2 regions of the Mesorhizobium sp. WSM3864 genome follow, and region 2 is predicted to be linked to the other one. Evidence: riboswitches for the same ligand, from Rfam matches in the RefSeq annotation. Region 2 holds a riboswitch; the other holds the start of a gene.

Region 1 (7,587 bases), on a different contig from region 2:
CTACAACAAGAACAAGGCGTAGAGGCCGGAGGCAAGGACTAAGGAGGCATACGGGTTCTAGATCGCGAAGCTGCCGGCAACCCGTCGGCGCGAAGAAGTCCTGGAAGGACCAGGCTCGCGAGTGCAATCCGGACGAAGAGTTTCAACCGTGGCGCGGATCGGTTCCGGGCCGCGCCGGTCAAGGCTTGCCAATCGGCAGCCGGGCCAAGGCAAAAGAGAGAGGGTTCATCATGCTGATTTCCCAGATCCTCGATGACGCCGAGACGATCCGCGTTGTTGCCCGCAGCGGCGGCAAGACCCGGATCATCAACGGCGCGCGCAGCGTCTATTCGCTGGCGATGGAGGCAGCACGCACCGGCACCGGGCTCGAGGCGCTGATCGAGCGCAAGGGCTATGGCGAGACGGTCGACCTCGACGCCGTCTACAAGAAGGGACGCCTGGTGTCGCCTATCAACCATCCCGACCCCGCGCATCTCCACCTTACCGGCACCGGGCTTACACATCTCGGCTCCGCCGCGACGCGCGATTCCATGCACAAGAAGCTCAGCGACGGCGAGGAGCAACTCACCGATTCCATGAAGATGTTCCGCATGGGGCTGGAGGGCGGCAAGCCGGCAAAGGGCGAGATCGGCGTGCAGCCGGAATGGTTCTACAAGGGCAACGGCACCATGGCGGTGGCGCCCGGTGCCGCGCTGATGTCGCCGGCCTTCGCGCAAGACGCCGGCGAGGAGCCGGAGATCGCCGGCATCTATGTCATCGGCGACGACGGCGCGCCGTTCCGCGTCGGCTTCACGCTGTCCAACGAGTTTTCCGACCATGTGACCGAGCGCGTGAACTACCTGTTCCTCGCCCATTCCAAGCTGCGCAACGCCTCGTTCGGACCGGAAATCCTGATCGGCGAGCTGCCCGCCGACATCAGGGGCTCTTCACGAATCTGGCGCGACGGCAAAGTGCTTTGGGAAAAGCCGTTCCTGTCCGGCGAGGCGAACATGTCGCACACCATCGCCAATCTCGAGCATCACCACTTCAAATATTCGGCCTTCCGCCAGCCGGGCGACGTGCATGTGCACATGTTCGGCACCGCCACACTCTCGTTCGCAGACGGCGTCAGGACCGAAGAAGGCGACACGTTCGAGATCGAGGCCAAGGATTTCGGCCTGCCGCTGCGCAACCCGCTCGAGATCGAGAAGCCAGTGAAGGTGGCGGTGAAGGCGCTGTGAGGTTAGAGCGTGATCTCCCCCACGAGGGGGGAGATTGGCAGCTTCAACCTCAATAAATATCGAAATCGAAATACTTCGACTGGATCTTCTCGTAGGTGCCGTCGGCAACGATGGCGTCGATTGCCGCGTTGAGGCGGTCGCGCAGAGCGGTGTCCTCCAGGCGCACGGCGATGCCGGCCTCGGTCTCGGTGCCCTTGACGTCGCCGACCAGCTTGCAGCAGCCGTCGCTCGCCTTCTTCATCCAGTCGACCAGCACGAACTTGTCCGAGATGACGGCGTCGAGACGGCCGTTGAGCAGATCGGTCACCGCCTCTTCCTGGGTCGGGTAGAGCTTCGCCTCGGCGCCGGCCTTGGCGTAGACGTCCTGGGCGTAGTTGGCCTGGGTGGTCGAGGCCTGGGCACCGACCGTCTTGCCGGCAAGCGAGGCCGGCTCGGTCGAGGCGATGTCGGCGTCCTTCAGGGCGACCAGCGCAAGCGGCGTCGTGTAGTATTTATGGGTGAAGGCGACCTGCTTCTTGCGTTCCTCGGTGATGCTCATCGAGGCGATGATGGCGTCGAATTTCTTGGCCTGCAGGGCCGGAATGATGCCATCCCAATCCTGGGTGACGATCTCGCATTCGACCTTCATCTGCGCGCAGAGCGCATTGGCGATGTCGATGTCGAAGCCTTCGACCTTGCCGTCCGGCGTGATGGTGTTGAAGGGCGGATAGGCACCCTCGGTGCCGATCTTGATCTTTTCGGCCGCGCCTACCGAACCGACGCCGAGCGCCAGCATGGCGGCGGCCGCAGCCGACAGGATCCATCTGGATATCTGCATTTTCATCCCCTTGGGTTCAGTTGCTACATGGTCGGACGCAGCCAAGCACGGCGCGCCAGGCCGGGCAAGCACAGCTTGGCGATCAGCGCGCGGCGCGGAAATGCTTGGACAGTTTCAGGCCCTGCGCCTGGTAGTTCGAGCCGAGATCGGTGCCGTATAGCGCCAGCGGGCGCTTCAGCATATGCTCGTAGACGAGGCGACCGACGATCTGGCCGTGGTCGAGGATGAACGGCACCTCGTGGCTGCGCACTTCAAGCACCGCGCGACTGCCGCTGCCGCCGGCGGCGGAATGGCCGAAGCCCGGGTCGAAAAAGCCGGCATAGTGGACACGGAACTCGCCGACCAGCGGATCGAAAGGCGTCATCTCGGCGGCATAGAGCGGCGGCACGTGCACGGCTTCGCGAGAGACCAGGATGTAGAACTCGTCCGGGTCGAGCACGAGCTCGCCGGCCCCGCTCTTGTAGAGCGGTTCCCAGAAGTCGACCACATACTGAGCGGCGCGCTTGTCGACGTCGACGAGGCCGGTGTGGTGCTTGCCACGATAGCCGACCAGGCCGTCCTTGTCGCCGTCGAGATCGATAGAGAGCGCAATGCCGCCGCCGGAGATGTTGGGCGGCTCGGTCGCAACCAGCATCTCGGCGTGATGGAGGTCACGCAACTCATTCTCCGACAGCACCGCGTTGCCGGTGCGGAAGCGGATCTGCGACAGGCGCGAGCCGGCGCGCACGACGATCGGGAAGGTGCGCGGGCTGACCTCGAGATAGAGCGGGCCATGATAGCCGGCGGCGATCTTATCGAACTCATGGCCGCGGTCGGTCATGACACGCGTGAAAATGTCGAGTCGTCCGGTCGAGCTCTTCGGGTTGGCCGAAGCCGAGACTTCCGCTGGCAGCGCCAGGCTTTCCTGCAGCGGCACGATGTAGACGCAGCCCGTCTCCAGCACCGCGCCCTCGGCGAGGTTGATCTCATGCAGCTTCAGCCGGTCCAGCTTGTCGGCCACCAGATGATCGGGACCGGGCAGAAAGGAAGCGCGCACGCGAAAGGCCTTGTCGCCCAGTCTCAGATCGAGGCTGGCCGGCTGGATCTGGTTGGTGTCGAGCGCGCGCGGCGACTTCAGCGCGCCCGACTGGAAGAGCGCCGCGATGTCCTGATCGGGAAGAATGCCTGTCTGCCGCAATGTCTGGCTCCGGGCGAAGTCATTGTCGTCGCAGTTTCCTGTCGCAAAACCGCGGCACTTTTGCGGAAGCTGCCTGGTACAAACCTCTTAATCAAGCCGGCAATTGACGCAAGCGCGGTGCGGGTCTAAAGGGTCGTTATCCCGTGGTGATTTGGCCGGTCGGCTTGCAGCCACGTTAAACAAGTCGCTAAAGGACCGTCGGGCCGCAAGGCCGTATGGACCGGTTGCGACGTCGCGGCCGGTTTTTTTGTGTTTGGAAGCAGGGCGATGACCAAGACGCGTAACTGGAAACCTCAGACGGCACTCGTGCATGGCGGGACGCTGCGTTCCGGCTTCGGCGAGACCGCCGAGGCGATGTATCTCACCCAGGGCTATGTCTACGAGACGGCCCAGGCAGCGGAAGCCCGCTTCAAGGGCGAGGAACCCGGCTTCATCTATTCGCGCTACGCCAACCCGACCGTCGACATGTTCGAGAAGCGCATGTGCGCGCTGGAAGGCGCCGAAGACGCACGCGCCACCGCTTCCGGCATGGCCGCCGTGTCCGCCGCCCTGCTGTGCAGCGTCAAGGCCGGCGATCACATCGTTGCGGCGCGAGCCCTGTTCGGCTCCTGCCGCTGGGTGGTCGAGACGCTGGCGCCGCGCTATGGCATCGAGGCAACGCTGATCGACGGCACCGACATTGCCAATTGGGAAAAAGCGGTCAGGCCGAACACCAAGCTGTTCTTCCTGGAAAGTCCGACCAACCCGACGTTGGAAGTGGTCGATATCGCCGCTGTCGCCGCTTTGGCAAATTCGATCGGCGCACGCGTGATCGTCGACAACGTCTTTGCCACGCCGCTGCAGCAGAAACCGCTGCAGCTCGGCGCCCATATCGTGGTCTACTCGGCGACCAAGCATATCGACGGACAAGGCCGCTGCCTCGGCGGCGTCATCCTGTCGGACAAGAAGTGGATCGACGAGAACCTGCACGACTATTTCCGGCACACCGGCCCGAGCCTGTCGCCATTCAACGCATGGACGCTGCTGAAAGGCCTCGAAACGCTGCCGCTGCGCGTGCGCCAGCAGACCGAAAGCGCCGGCAAGATCGCGGACTTCCTGGCCGGCCGGCCGGAGATCGCCCGCGTCATCTATCCGGGCCGGGCCGACCATCCCCAGGCGGATATCGTCAGGAAGCAGATGTCGGGCGGCTCGACGCTGATCTGCCTCGACGTCAAGGGCGGCAAGCAGGCGGCCTTCGCCTTGCAGAACGCGCTCGACATCGTACTGATCTCGAACAACCTCGGCGACGCAAAGAGCCTGATCACGCATCCGGCGACGACGACGCACAAAAACCTCAGCGACGAGGCGCGCGCCGAGCTCGGCATCGGACCAGGCACGCTCAGGCTCTCCGTCGGGCTGGAGGATACCGACGACCTGCTCGCCGACATCGAACAGGCGCTCAAGGCGGCGAAGGAATGAACCGCCACGGCTGCAAAGAGCGCGCTTGAGCCGCAGCTGGCTCAAGCAATCTCTTCGAGTTCAGTCATCCCGCTGTTGCGGATGGTCATTGCGTTGCCACGCCATTCGACGGCTCCGCCAAGCCAGCCGCGCGCCCAGATGGCGGGAAGCATCGCGTCGCGCACGATCATCGCGGTGACGCTGCGCGGCGACAGATACCAGTCCTTTAACCAGGCGAGCATGCATTCGGGCACATAGGCGATCGCCAGCACGCAGAGCGCGGTCGTGGGCAGACTGACACCGGCGCTTGCCGCCGCGATCAGCGCCAGAAGCAGCGGAACGACCACACCGGTCAGGATTTCAGGCGCGAAGAACAATGGGAAGGTGACGCGGCGCAGCCGAGCCCAGCGCGCCTGGCGCGACCAGATTTCGGCGAGCGTGCGCTGGCCGAGCGGTTGCTCGAAGGGCGCGGCTACGAGATTGACCCGAAGGCCAAGGCTGTTGACCAGCTTGGTCGCCGCCGCGTCCTCGGCGATCTCGGCGGCCAAAGCCTGGATGCCGCCATTTGCATCCAGCATCGGCTTGTTCCACAGCATGCTCTTGCCCTGGGCGAAGCCAAGGCCGAGCGCTTCGCCGGCATATTGCCAGCGCGCCTGCAGCGTGTTGAGGAAGGCGCATTCGACCTCGGCCCAGAAACCGTCCGGCCGCGAGCCGATCGGCGTCGAGCAGACGAGGCCGGTGTCCGGCCGCCAGGCCGCCATCAGATGCTGGACATAGTCCTTGGGCATCAGGACGTTGGAGTCGGCCAGGATCACCCAGTCGTGCCGCGCCGCCCGCCAGCCCTTGATGCAGTTGTTTAGCTTGGGATTGGCGCTGATCCTGTCATCGCCGACGAGGAGCCGCGCCGGAACATTCGGAAATCTCGCGATGGCGGCGTTGATCAGCTTGACCACGGGATCTTCGCCGTGCGCGACGCAGAAGATCAGTTCGTAGCGCGGCCAATCGAGCGAGAAGGCGCGGTCGAGCGTCTCCTGCGTGAACGGCTCCACACCGCGCGACGGCACGACGATCGAGACAGGCGGCTGTTTGCTGGAAGGCGGAGGAATGATCCGCCTGGGCTTCAGCCGCGACGATGCGAGCAGGATGCTGGCAAGGTTGCAAAAAAGAAGGGCCGAGGAGGCAAAGACGGCTGCGAGGGTCAGTTCCATCGAGATCTGGTCACTCCGGAAAGGCCGCCCGCGGCCGTTTCATCACTCGACAGAGCGCCCGAGTCGCCCGCACGGTTTGTGCACACCAACATTGTCATGTGTCACTTAAATGACATTGTTTGTCGGCAGGTGCGGTGGAAAAGCCGGCAGGCTGGCGACGCCGCGGAGGTAGAACCGCGAAGCGCGACAAAATGTTCCCTGCGGCACCGGAGTGGCTCATGTATCGCGCCGTGACGCGCAACATCGAAGTGCAGGTCAGGCCGTTCTATCTGGAGGACCGTTCCGATCCGTCCGAAAACCGCTATGTATGGGGCTACCAGGTGACGATCGACAACCGGTCGGACGAGTTCGTGCAGCTTCTGTCGCGCTACTGGCACATCACCGACGGGCGTGGCCGAGTCGAAGAGGTGCGCGGCGAGGGCGTGGTCGGCGACCAGCCGGAGCTCAACCCCGGCGACAGCTATCAGTACACGTCGGGATGCCCGCTCTCGACGCCATCCGGCATCATGGTCGGCCACTACACGATGCGCAACGGCCGCGGCGAAACGTTCGACGTCGCCATTCCGGCTTTCTCGCTCGATATGCCGGGGACGAAAAGGACGGTGAATTAAAGAACTCGAGTTCCCCGCCTCCGCAAAGCGGGGGCGAGGAACCGGAGCTTTCTCACTCCGCCGCAAACTCCGCCGGATCGAAGTCGTACTGCGTCGAGCAGAACTCGCAAGCGACATGGATGCCGCCGTCCTCGGTCGAGTCCTTGATCTCCTCGGCCGAGAAGCCTTCGAGAATGCCTCGGATTTTGTCGCGCGAGCAGGAGCACTGGTCGGCAACCGGCACACCGCGGAAGACGCGCACGCCGTGCTCGTGAAACAGCCGGTAGAGCAGCCGCTCGGCGCCCACCGTCGGATCGATGAGCTCGGTCGGCTCGATGGTGCCGAGCAGCGCCAAGAGTTCCCGCCAGGAATTGTCGGCCGGTTCGTGCGCCACGTCTCGCGGATCGCCATCCCCGCCCGAAATGTCGGGCACGCGCATGCGTTCGGGCGCCTGCGGCAGGAACTGCGCCAGGATGCCGCCGGCGCGCCATTGCTCGCGAGCCCCGCCCGGGCCCGGGGTCACGAGCTTTGCAACCGACATCCTCAGATCGGTCGGGATCTGCTCCGACTGGCGGAAATAGATGCGCGCGGCTTCTTCCAGCGATGTGCCGTCGAGCTGGACGATGCCCTGATAGCGCTGCGTGTGCGCGCCCTGATCGATGGTCAGGGCCAGGACCCCGGTGCCGAGCAGCTTCTCCTGCGAGATCCCGCCCGAGGCAATCAGCGCCTGCAGCCGGTCGGCGTCGAAGCGCGCATAGGCGCGCAACGAATGCGGCGTGGTGAAGTCCGCCACCAGCATGTCGACCGGTCCGTCGGTGCGGGTCTGCAGGATGAACTTGCCCTCGAATTTCAGCGACGTGCCGAGCAGCACGGTGAGCACGCAGGCCTCCGCCAGCAGGCGCGCGACCGGCTCGGGATAATCGTGGCGGCTGAGAATGGCGTCGAGCATCGGCCCGAGCTGCACCGTGCGGCCGCGCACATCCAAGGGCGCTACTTCGTAAGGCACGACATGGTCGTCGCCGGCGAAGCCGAATTCGCCGAGTTTGGGTTGATGCTCAGCCAAGGAAAGCGTTTCCAGCATGACAAAACTCCGGGGCGCGTCCATCCCGCTTTCCAGGCGGCATGGGTCGAAGCGCGT
Region 2 (7,587 bases):
AAGGCCAGGCCTACCACCAGTGAAAACGGAATCTGCCAAAGAGGCATACCCGTTTGCGGCGCGTGGCTGAGCACGCGTCGCGTCGTGCGCCACGACATGGTCCACCAGCGACTGAACGACTTGACGATCCGCTGGCTGCGACTGGGGGCATGAAGCGCGACGAACTTGCGGTCGGCGTCCCTGCCGGTCACCAACGCGCGCCAATAGAAGAACCGCCAGCCGCGCGGAGAGTAGTGGTAGACGCGCGCATCAACGTTGACGATCTTGTGGCCCTCGCGCCGAAGCTGGTGCATCAGCAACGTGCAAGACACCTTGAAGCCGTTATGTGCCGGGAAAGGGTGGCTGACGATCCAATGGCGCCGAAAGGCGACATTGTTGGCATTGATCGCCCGCTTCGAGGCGAATCTTTCATCTCCGCGGGCCATCGGGAAGAACCAGATCAAGGCGAAGGTTCTCGAGAAGAAGTCGTCATAGGACAGATAGGTATGGCCGTTCACGCAGACGGTTTGCGGCTGTTGAAACGGCTGCAGCAGATTTGAAAGCCAACCTGGCTGAGGGACCGTGTCCGAATCCAGGAAAACGACGATGTCTCCTTCGGTCAAAAGCACGCCGTTGTTCTTGAGTTCGTAATACCGACCGTCGGGGCAAGCTGTGATTGTCAGGTCGGCAACCTGCATCAATTCAGGCGCTTCAGCTTCAATGCTCGCTTGCAGCAAGCTGCCGTCCGAATCGGGCCCGCCATGCGACACGACAACTTTTGGCCTTGCAAAACCCTTAGCGGAAACAGCCGCGATTTCGCGCGCCAGTGACTTCAGCCCCAGGCCGATCTCGTTCCAGTCGATGGATTTGGCGTTCTCCATCTCCATGACGATCGAATAGATCGGGTGTTCAGCCATAGATAATCACCACCAGTTTTGCCGGTACAGTCGCTATAGCCCTGCGGGGTATGCCGTCAAACGATTCTCGGTGCCATTCTATTTGCAAGTTTGCGCTTCAATCGCATGATTCTTTCTAGATCTTCAGGAACCCGCGCTTTTTTCTGTGCGGGAAGCTCGACGGGTCGGCATATTCAGACAGGAAACGTTTTCTCCATTCGTCATTGGTCGCGTCGCGCTGGATTTCGAGACCTGACCCGACATTCATTCTCCAGACAGGCTCGACCCCGGCCAACTGGGCAATTTTCTCGAGGCTTCCTCTCGGGTCTTGCTGGACCTGCTCGTAAGTTAGCGCAAGGAAGGACAGCCCGTTTTTCGCGAACCACCCATCCCAGGCCAGATTTTCCATCAGAATCTTTTCAAGCGATTCGGCGATAGCCTCGCCGTCATAGCGTGGGGCTGCGCGACTGACCTCGGTAGAGCGGAATCTGCGGGTTTGGCGCGCACGCGCCCATGAGATCGCCTGACCCAGCAGATCGCTGCGCGTCAGGCGCACATAGTGAAGGTTGGGAAGACTGGCGGGGAGGTTCACCTTCTTGGCAACTTGAGCGAATTGACTCGCAAAAAGCTTGATCGCGTAGATTCCGCAAGAGGACCGTCCTTCCGTCAGCGCCCTCAGAAGCTGCCCTCTGGCATCGCGCGGATAGCCTGGCTGTTCGAGCAGCCGGCGCCCGCCAAACCACTCCAGTGGATTGCCCAGCCCGGCGGAAGCCATCAGTCCTGCAAGATGATTGCTGCCGGTACGCGGCGAAGTGCACACAAGAATCCCAGTGCTTATCTCCGACAGAATTTCCGACGGGATTTGAACCACGGCCGGCCGGCGTCGAAAGAGATCGAGCGAGATCATCGTTTCAGCAAGAACACTGCCTGCTGGCCGAAGAAGTTCCAGAACCACCAGGGCATCGACAGGCCGATCTTCTGGCCGTTGGCGTCGAGCGCGGTCGCCTTCTCGACCGTCGCGCCGAGCTCTTCGCACAGATTGACGAAGTCGCGAATGGTGCAGAAGTGGATGTTCGGCGTGTCGTACCAGGAATAGGGCAGGTCCTTGGTTACCGGCATCCTGCCCTTGATCAGCAGCGAGAAGCGCACGCGCCAATGGCCGAAATTGGGGAAGGAGACGATCGCGCGGTTGCCGATCCGAAGCAGCTCGTCGAGCACAAGTTTCGGGTTGCGGGTCGCCTGCAGCGTTTGCGACAGGACGACGAAATCAAAACCTTTGTCGGGGTAGAATTCGAGGTCCTTGTCGGCATCGCCCTGGACCACGGAAAGGCCGCGCGCCACGCATTCGTTGACGCCGCGCTGTGACAGCTCCAGGCCGCGGCCATCAACCTGCTTGGTCGCCTGCAGAACCTCCAGAAGCACGCCATCGCCGGAGCCGACATCGAGCACGCGCGAATGCGGCGGGATGAGATCGGTGATGACTTCGAGGTCGACGCGCTGGGCGCGATTAACGCTCATGGGCACACCTCCGGCCTTTGAGCATTTGCGGCCAATGGGAATCTCGGCGCCTCAGAAGTGCGGCCAAGACACAGAGATCGCGCGCTGCTCATAGGCTGAGCCCCCTTGCGCGCGCGGCCGAGGCTATGAAGCCGTTGATGGCCGCGAACAATTCCGGTTCGTCGAGCAGGAAAGCGTCATGGCCGCGATCGGTCTCGATCTCGACGAAGGAGACGGACGCGCCGGCGGCGTTCAGCGCATGCACGATCGAGCGGCTTTCCTCGGTCGGGAACAGCCAGTCGCTTGTGAACGACACGAGACAGAAGCGTGTCTTGGTGCCCGCGAAGGCATCGGCCAGCCGTCCGCCGTGGTCGGCGGCGAGGTCGAAATAGTCCATAGCGCGGGTCAGATAGAGGTAGGAGTTGGCGTCGAAGCGGTCGACGAAGGTCATGCCCTGATGGCGCAGATAGCTTTCGATCTGGAAATCGGCGTCGAAGCCGAAGGTCAGCGCCTCGCGATCCTGCAGGTTGCGGCCGAACTTGCGGTGCAGCGCTGCTTCCGAGAGGTAAGTGATGTGCGCGGCCATGCGCGCCACGGCGAGGCCCTTTTCCGGCCGCCTGCCGAAATCGAGATACTTGCCGCCGTGCCAGTCCGGATCGGCCATGACAGCCTGCCGCCCGACCTCGTGGAAGGCGATGTTCTGCGAGGAATGGCGGGCGCCGGTGGCGATGGGCAACGCGGAGAACACGCGTTCCGGGTAGCTTGCGGCCCATTGCAGCACCTGCATGCCGCCCATCGAGCCGCCGAGCACGCAGAACAGCTTCTCGATGCCGAAATGATCGACCAGCATCAGCTGCGCCCGCACCATGTCGCGGATGGTGATGATCGGCAGGTCGAGCCCATAGGGCCTGCCTGTCGCCGGATCGGTCGAGGCCGGGCCGGTGGAGCCGAGGCAGCCGCCGATGACGTTGGCGCAAATGACAAAAAAGCGGCTGGTGTCGATGATCCTGCCGGGGCCGATCAGCACCTCCCACCAGCCCGGCTTGCCGGTCACCGGGTTGGTGCTGGCGACATGCTGGTCGCCGGTCAGCGCGTGGCAGACGAGGATCGCGTTGGAGCGGGCGTCGTTGAGGGCGCCGTAGGTCTGGTAAGCGACCTGGAACGGCGACAGCACGGTGCCCGCATCGAGCTTTAGCGGCTTGTCGGGACCGAACTGCAACACCGGGCTCGACGGTTGGTCGGCCTCGTGGTTGGTCCTTGGAGCGCGCTGAGCGGCCATTGCATTCCCCATCCAGTCGCATCGATCTCGCGATACGGCGTCCGGCCGGCAACGGACAACAAAAAACCGGCCTGCCTTCGCCAAGCCGGTTACAGGTTGCAAACGGCCCTTTAGCGAATTGTTTAACGTGGCTGCAAGCCGACCGGCCAAATCACCACGGGAGATCCGGCTGTTCTTCTAGGGCCAGCGCCGCGCTTCGTCAACGGTCTGCCTACGCGCGAGCGCGCCGGCCCTCGACATTCGGGGCCACGGCCTGTATTTCCGCTGCGGCCTCGAACCAGGGCCTCTCGACGGATTTGTGACATGAAGCAGGATCAGCCACGTCCGACGCCCCGCGCGGGCATCATGGACATCGAGGCCTATGTGCCGGGAAAAAGTACCGCGCCGGCCGGCGTGACGAAGGTCTACAAGCTGTCGTCCAATGAGAATCCGCTCGGGCCCTCGCCGAAGGCGATCGAGGCCGCCCGGGAGGTGGCTGCCAAATTGGACGTTTATCCCGACGGCTCCGCCCGCCGGCTGCGCGAGGCGATCGCCGATGTGCACGGCCTCAATCCGGCAAACATCGTCTGCTCCAATGGCTCCGACGAGATCCTGGGGCTGCTGGCGCAGACCTATCTCGCGCCAGGAGACGAGGCCGTGTTCACCGAACACGCCTTCATGGTTTACAAGATCTATATCCAAGCCGCCGGCGCCAAGCCGGTGGCGGTCAAGGAGACGGACGAGCGCGCCGACATCGACGCAATCCTCGCCGCGGTGACGCCGGCGACGCGGATCGTGTTCCTCGCCAACCCCAACAATCCGACCGGCACTTATGTGCCGTTCCAGGAGGTGCGCCGGCTGCATGCCGGACTGCCCAAGAGCGTGCTCCTGGTGCTCGACGCGGCCTATGCCGAATATGTGCGGCGCAACGACTATGAAGCCGGCATCGAGCTGGCCGGGAGCTCGGAGAACGTGGTCATGACCCGCACCTTCTCCAAGCTCGGCCTCGGCGGCGCACGCATCGGCTGGATGTACGGACCGGCGCATATCGTCGATGCCATCAACCGGGTGCGCGGGCCCTTCAACGTCAATGCGACCGCGATCGAGGCCGGTATCGCGGCCATCCGCGACCGCGCCCATATTGAACGCAGCGTGGCGCATAACGAGAAGTGGCTTGCCTGGGTCAGCGAGGAACTGACCGGGCTCGGGCTGCGCGTGACGCCCAGCGTCGGCAATTTCGTGCTGATCCACTTCCCCGACAACAAAAAGCATTCGGCAGCGGCCGCGGACGACTATCTCAGTGCGCGTGGCTACATCCTGCGGCGCGTCACCGGCTACGGCTTTTCCAACGCGCTGCGCATGAGCATCGGCATCGAGGAGGCCAATCGCGGCGTCGTCGAGGCGCTCCAGACATTTCTGAAAAGCTGAAGCACCATGACAGCACCGATGTTCGGAAGAATAGCGCTGGTCGGCATCGGCCTGATCGGTTCGTCGCTCGCCCGCGTCATCCGCCGCGAAGGCCTGGCGCGCCACATCGCTATCGCGACGCGCAGCCAATCGACGCTCAAGCGCGCCGAGGAACTGGGTCTCGGCAATTCCTACACGACCGAGGCCGAAGACGCGGTGCGCGACGCGGATCTCGTCATCGTCTCGGTTCCGGTCGGCTCGTCCGGCGAGGTCGCGGCCGAGATCGCGCCGGCGCTGAAGAAAGGCGCGATCCTCACCGATGTCGGCTCAACCAAAGCTTCGGTGATCGCGCAAATGCAGCCGCATGTGCCCGTCGGTGTGCATTTCATCCCCGGGCACCCGCTGGCGGGCACGGAAAAGTCCGGGCCGGATGCCGGCTTCGCCGATCTCTTCGACAACCGCTGGTGCATCTTCACGCCGCTGCCGAGTACGGATCCGGAGGCGCTGGAAAAGCTCTCCGAATTCTGGCGGCGCTGCGGCTCCAACATCGACACGATGGACCCGCAGCATCACGACATGACCTTGGCCATCGTCTCGCATCTGCCGCATATCATCGCCTACAACATCGTCGGCACCGCCGACGACCTGGAATCGGTGACCAAGACGGAAGTCATCAAATACTCCGCTTCCGGTTTTCGCGACTTTACCCGACTGGCCGCTTCCGACCCGACCATGTGGCGGGACGTGTGCCTGCACAACAAGGACGCGATCCTGGAAATGCTGGCGCGCTTCTCGGAGGATCTGGCCTCGTTGCAGCGAGCGATCCGCTGGGGCGACGGCGAAAAGCTGTTCGACCTGTTCACCCGCACGCGCGCCATCCGCCGCTCGATCATTGAGGCCGGCCAGGATATCGATGTGCCGGATTTCGGCCGTCAGGCCGTGGAGCACCCGGGGACCAAGCCCTAGGCCTTCTGCTCGATCTGTCCCGATGGGGACCAGTGCGCCGCCATCATGGCCATTGTCTCGGCTCTGTCCGGAGCGCCGAGCCGGCCGCCGAAGCGCAGGCATTTAAGCGCGGCGGCGGCGCTGGCAAAGCGCAGCGCCTGCTCGGGCGGCATGGCTTCGGCAAGGCCGACGGCGAAGGCGCCGTGGAAGACGTCGCCGGCGGCGAGCGTGTCGTCCGCCTTGACCTTCGGCGCCTCGACATGCCGGACGCGACCGGTTCCCCGATCATGCCACCAGGTTCCGGCAGCGCCGCCCGTCACCGCGACGAAGGCGTCGGTGCGCGAGGCGAGATCGGCGCATGCGCTTTCCGGATCGAGCGCATGGCCGCAGACGATCCGCGCCGCCGGCTCCGAGGCGACGATGTGCGAGGCCAACGGCAAAAGCCGCTCGAGCACGTCGACCGGCGCGGTGTCGGCGTCGAGGATCGCCGGACGGCCGGCGTCCCGTGCGGCCGCCAAGGCAAGTGCGGCGGCGCCCGGCCAGCGGACGTCCACCAGCACGGCGTCGAAGGCGGAAAGTTCGGCAAGCGGCAGCGTGTCGGGATCGGCTTGCGCCCTGCTGTCATAGAAGGGCACGATGATGCGCTCGCCATAGGCATCCACCAGGATCGCGGCCAGCGCCGAGCGCGCGCCGGCGACGCGGCGGACCAGGCTGCAATCGACGCCTTCCGCCTCGATCTCGGCGATCAGCCGGTCGCCGACCGCATCGTCTCCCGCGCTCGCCCAAAGCAACACATCGGCGCCGAGGCGATGCGCGGCGCAGGCCGCACTCGTCGCCATGCCGGAGGCGATCTGGACACCGTCGCTGGCGATGAACTTGCCCTGATGCGCGGGCAGCATCTCGACACGCAGGATCGTGTCGAGGGTGAACGCGCCGACGCTGAGCAGTTTGATCGGTCCGGCCATCGCAGTCTCAATCGACCGGCTTGATCTTGCCGAGCGGGATGAAGCCAAGCGAAGCTTTACCCTTCACGATCTTGAGCGGCATGGACGGTTGGTTGCCGAGCATGGCAATGCCGGCAAAACCCTGCTCGATCTCGCTCTTGTGCTCGGGAATGGCGCCGGCGAGGATCGCCGCTACGGCCTTTGGGTCCTTCAGCTTGATCGACAGATTTGCATCGATCAGGCCGTCGGCGCCGATCGAAATCGGCCCGGATACGGTTACGCGCGCCGTGCCTGATGACACGTCGAGGCTGGCAATCTCGACCGACTGGCCGCGCAGGCTTTTCGGCGGCGCCTTAATCAGCGCGACGCCGTTCTTCACTGTCGCTTCGCCGGCGCCGTCGAGTTCCGGCAGCACGCGTCCGCCGACAGCTTCCGCGTCGATCTTCAGGTCGCCAAAGCTGCCGGTATAGACGAGGTCCTGGCCGTTCGGCTGCAGCTGGCCGGCCGCCTGGCCGGCGCTGAACAGCTGCACGGGATCGGTGTCGTCGGCCGGATCGGTCTGTCCAGACAAGCCTTCCGCCTGAAGCGAAATGCGGCGCGGAAGCGGCCATGACAGCTTGACCGTGGCGTGCAGCTTGTCCCAGTCGAGCCAAAGCGGCGG

The links. Region 2 has a riboswitch for S-adenosylmethionine ahead of CK215_RS12510 (homoserine O-acetyltransferase). Riboswitches for the same ligand answer to the same signal wherever they lie in the genome.
Region 1: another riboswitch for S-adenosylmethionine. It lies ahead of CK215_RS22540 (O-succinylhomoserine sulfhydrylase); the one in region 2 lies ahead of CK215_RS12510 (homoserine O-acetyltransferase).

Annotation. Positions count from the first base shown of each region.
Region 1 is NZ_NSGD01000012.1:125,330-132,916, forward strand. It holds gene mmsB (multiple monosaccharide ABC transporter permease) at 1-22, shown strand, start outside; gene araD1 (AraD1 family protein) at 231-1,220, shown strand; gene CK215_RS22530 (ABC transporter substrate-binding protein) at 1,270-2,037, opposite strand; gene CK215_RS22535 (2'-deoxycytidine 5'-triphosphate deaminase) at 2,120-3,214, opposite strand; SAM riboswitch at 3,348-3,425, shown strand; gene CK215_RS22540 (O-succinylhomoserine sulfhydrylase) at 3,482-4,672, shown strand; gene CK215_RS22545 (ceramide glucosyltransferase) at 4,714-5,859, opposite strand; gene apaG (Co2+/Mg2+ efflux protein ApaG) at 6,078-6,470, shown strand; gene CK215_RS22555 (Hsp33 family molecular chaperone) at 6,523-7,554, opposite strand.
Region 2 is NZ_NSGD01000004.1:436,192-443,778, forward strand. It holds gene CK215_RS12495 (glycosyltransferase) at 1-896, opposite strand, end outside; gene CK215_RS12500 (Stf0 family sulfotransferase) at 1,012-1,830, opposite strand; gene metW (methionine biosynthesis protein MetW) at 1,779-2,393, opposite strand; gene CK215_RS12510 (homoserine O-acetyltransferase) at 2,482-3,651, opposite strand; SAM riboswitch at 3,742-3,819, opposite strand; gene hisC (histidinol-phosphate transaminase) at 3,955-5,058, shown strand; gene CK215_RS12520 (prephenate/arogenate dehydrogenase family protein) at 5,065-6,003, shown strand; gene CK215_RS12525 (sugar kinase) at 6,000-6,947, opposite strand; gene CK215_RS12530 (DUF2125 domain-containing protein) at 6,955-7,587, opposite strand, start outside.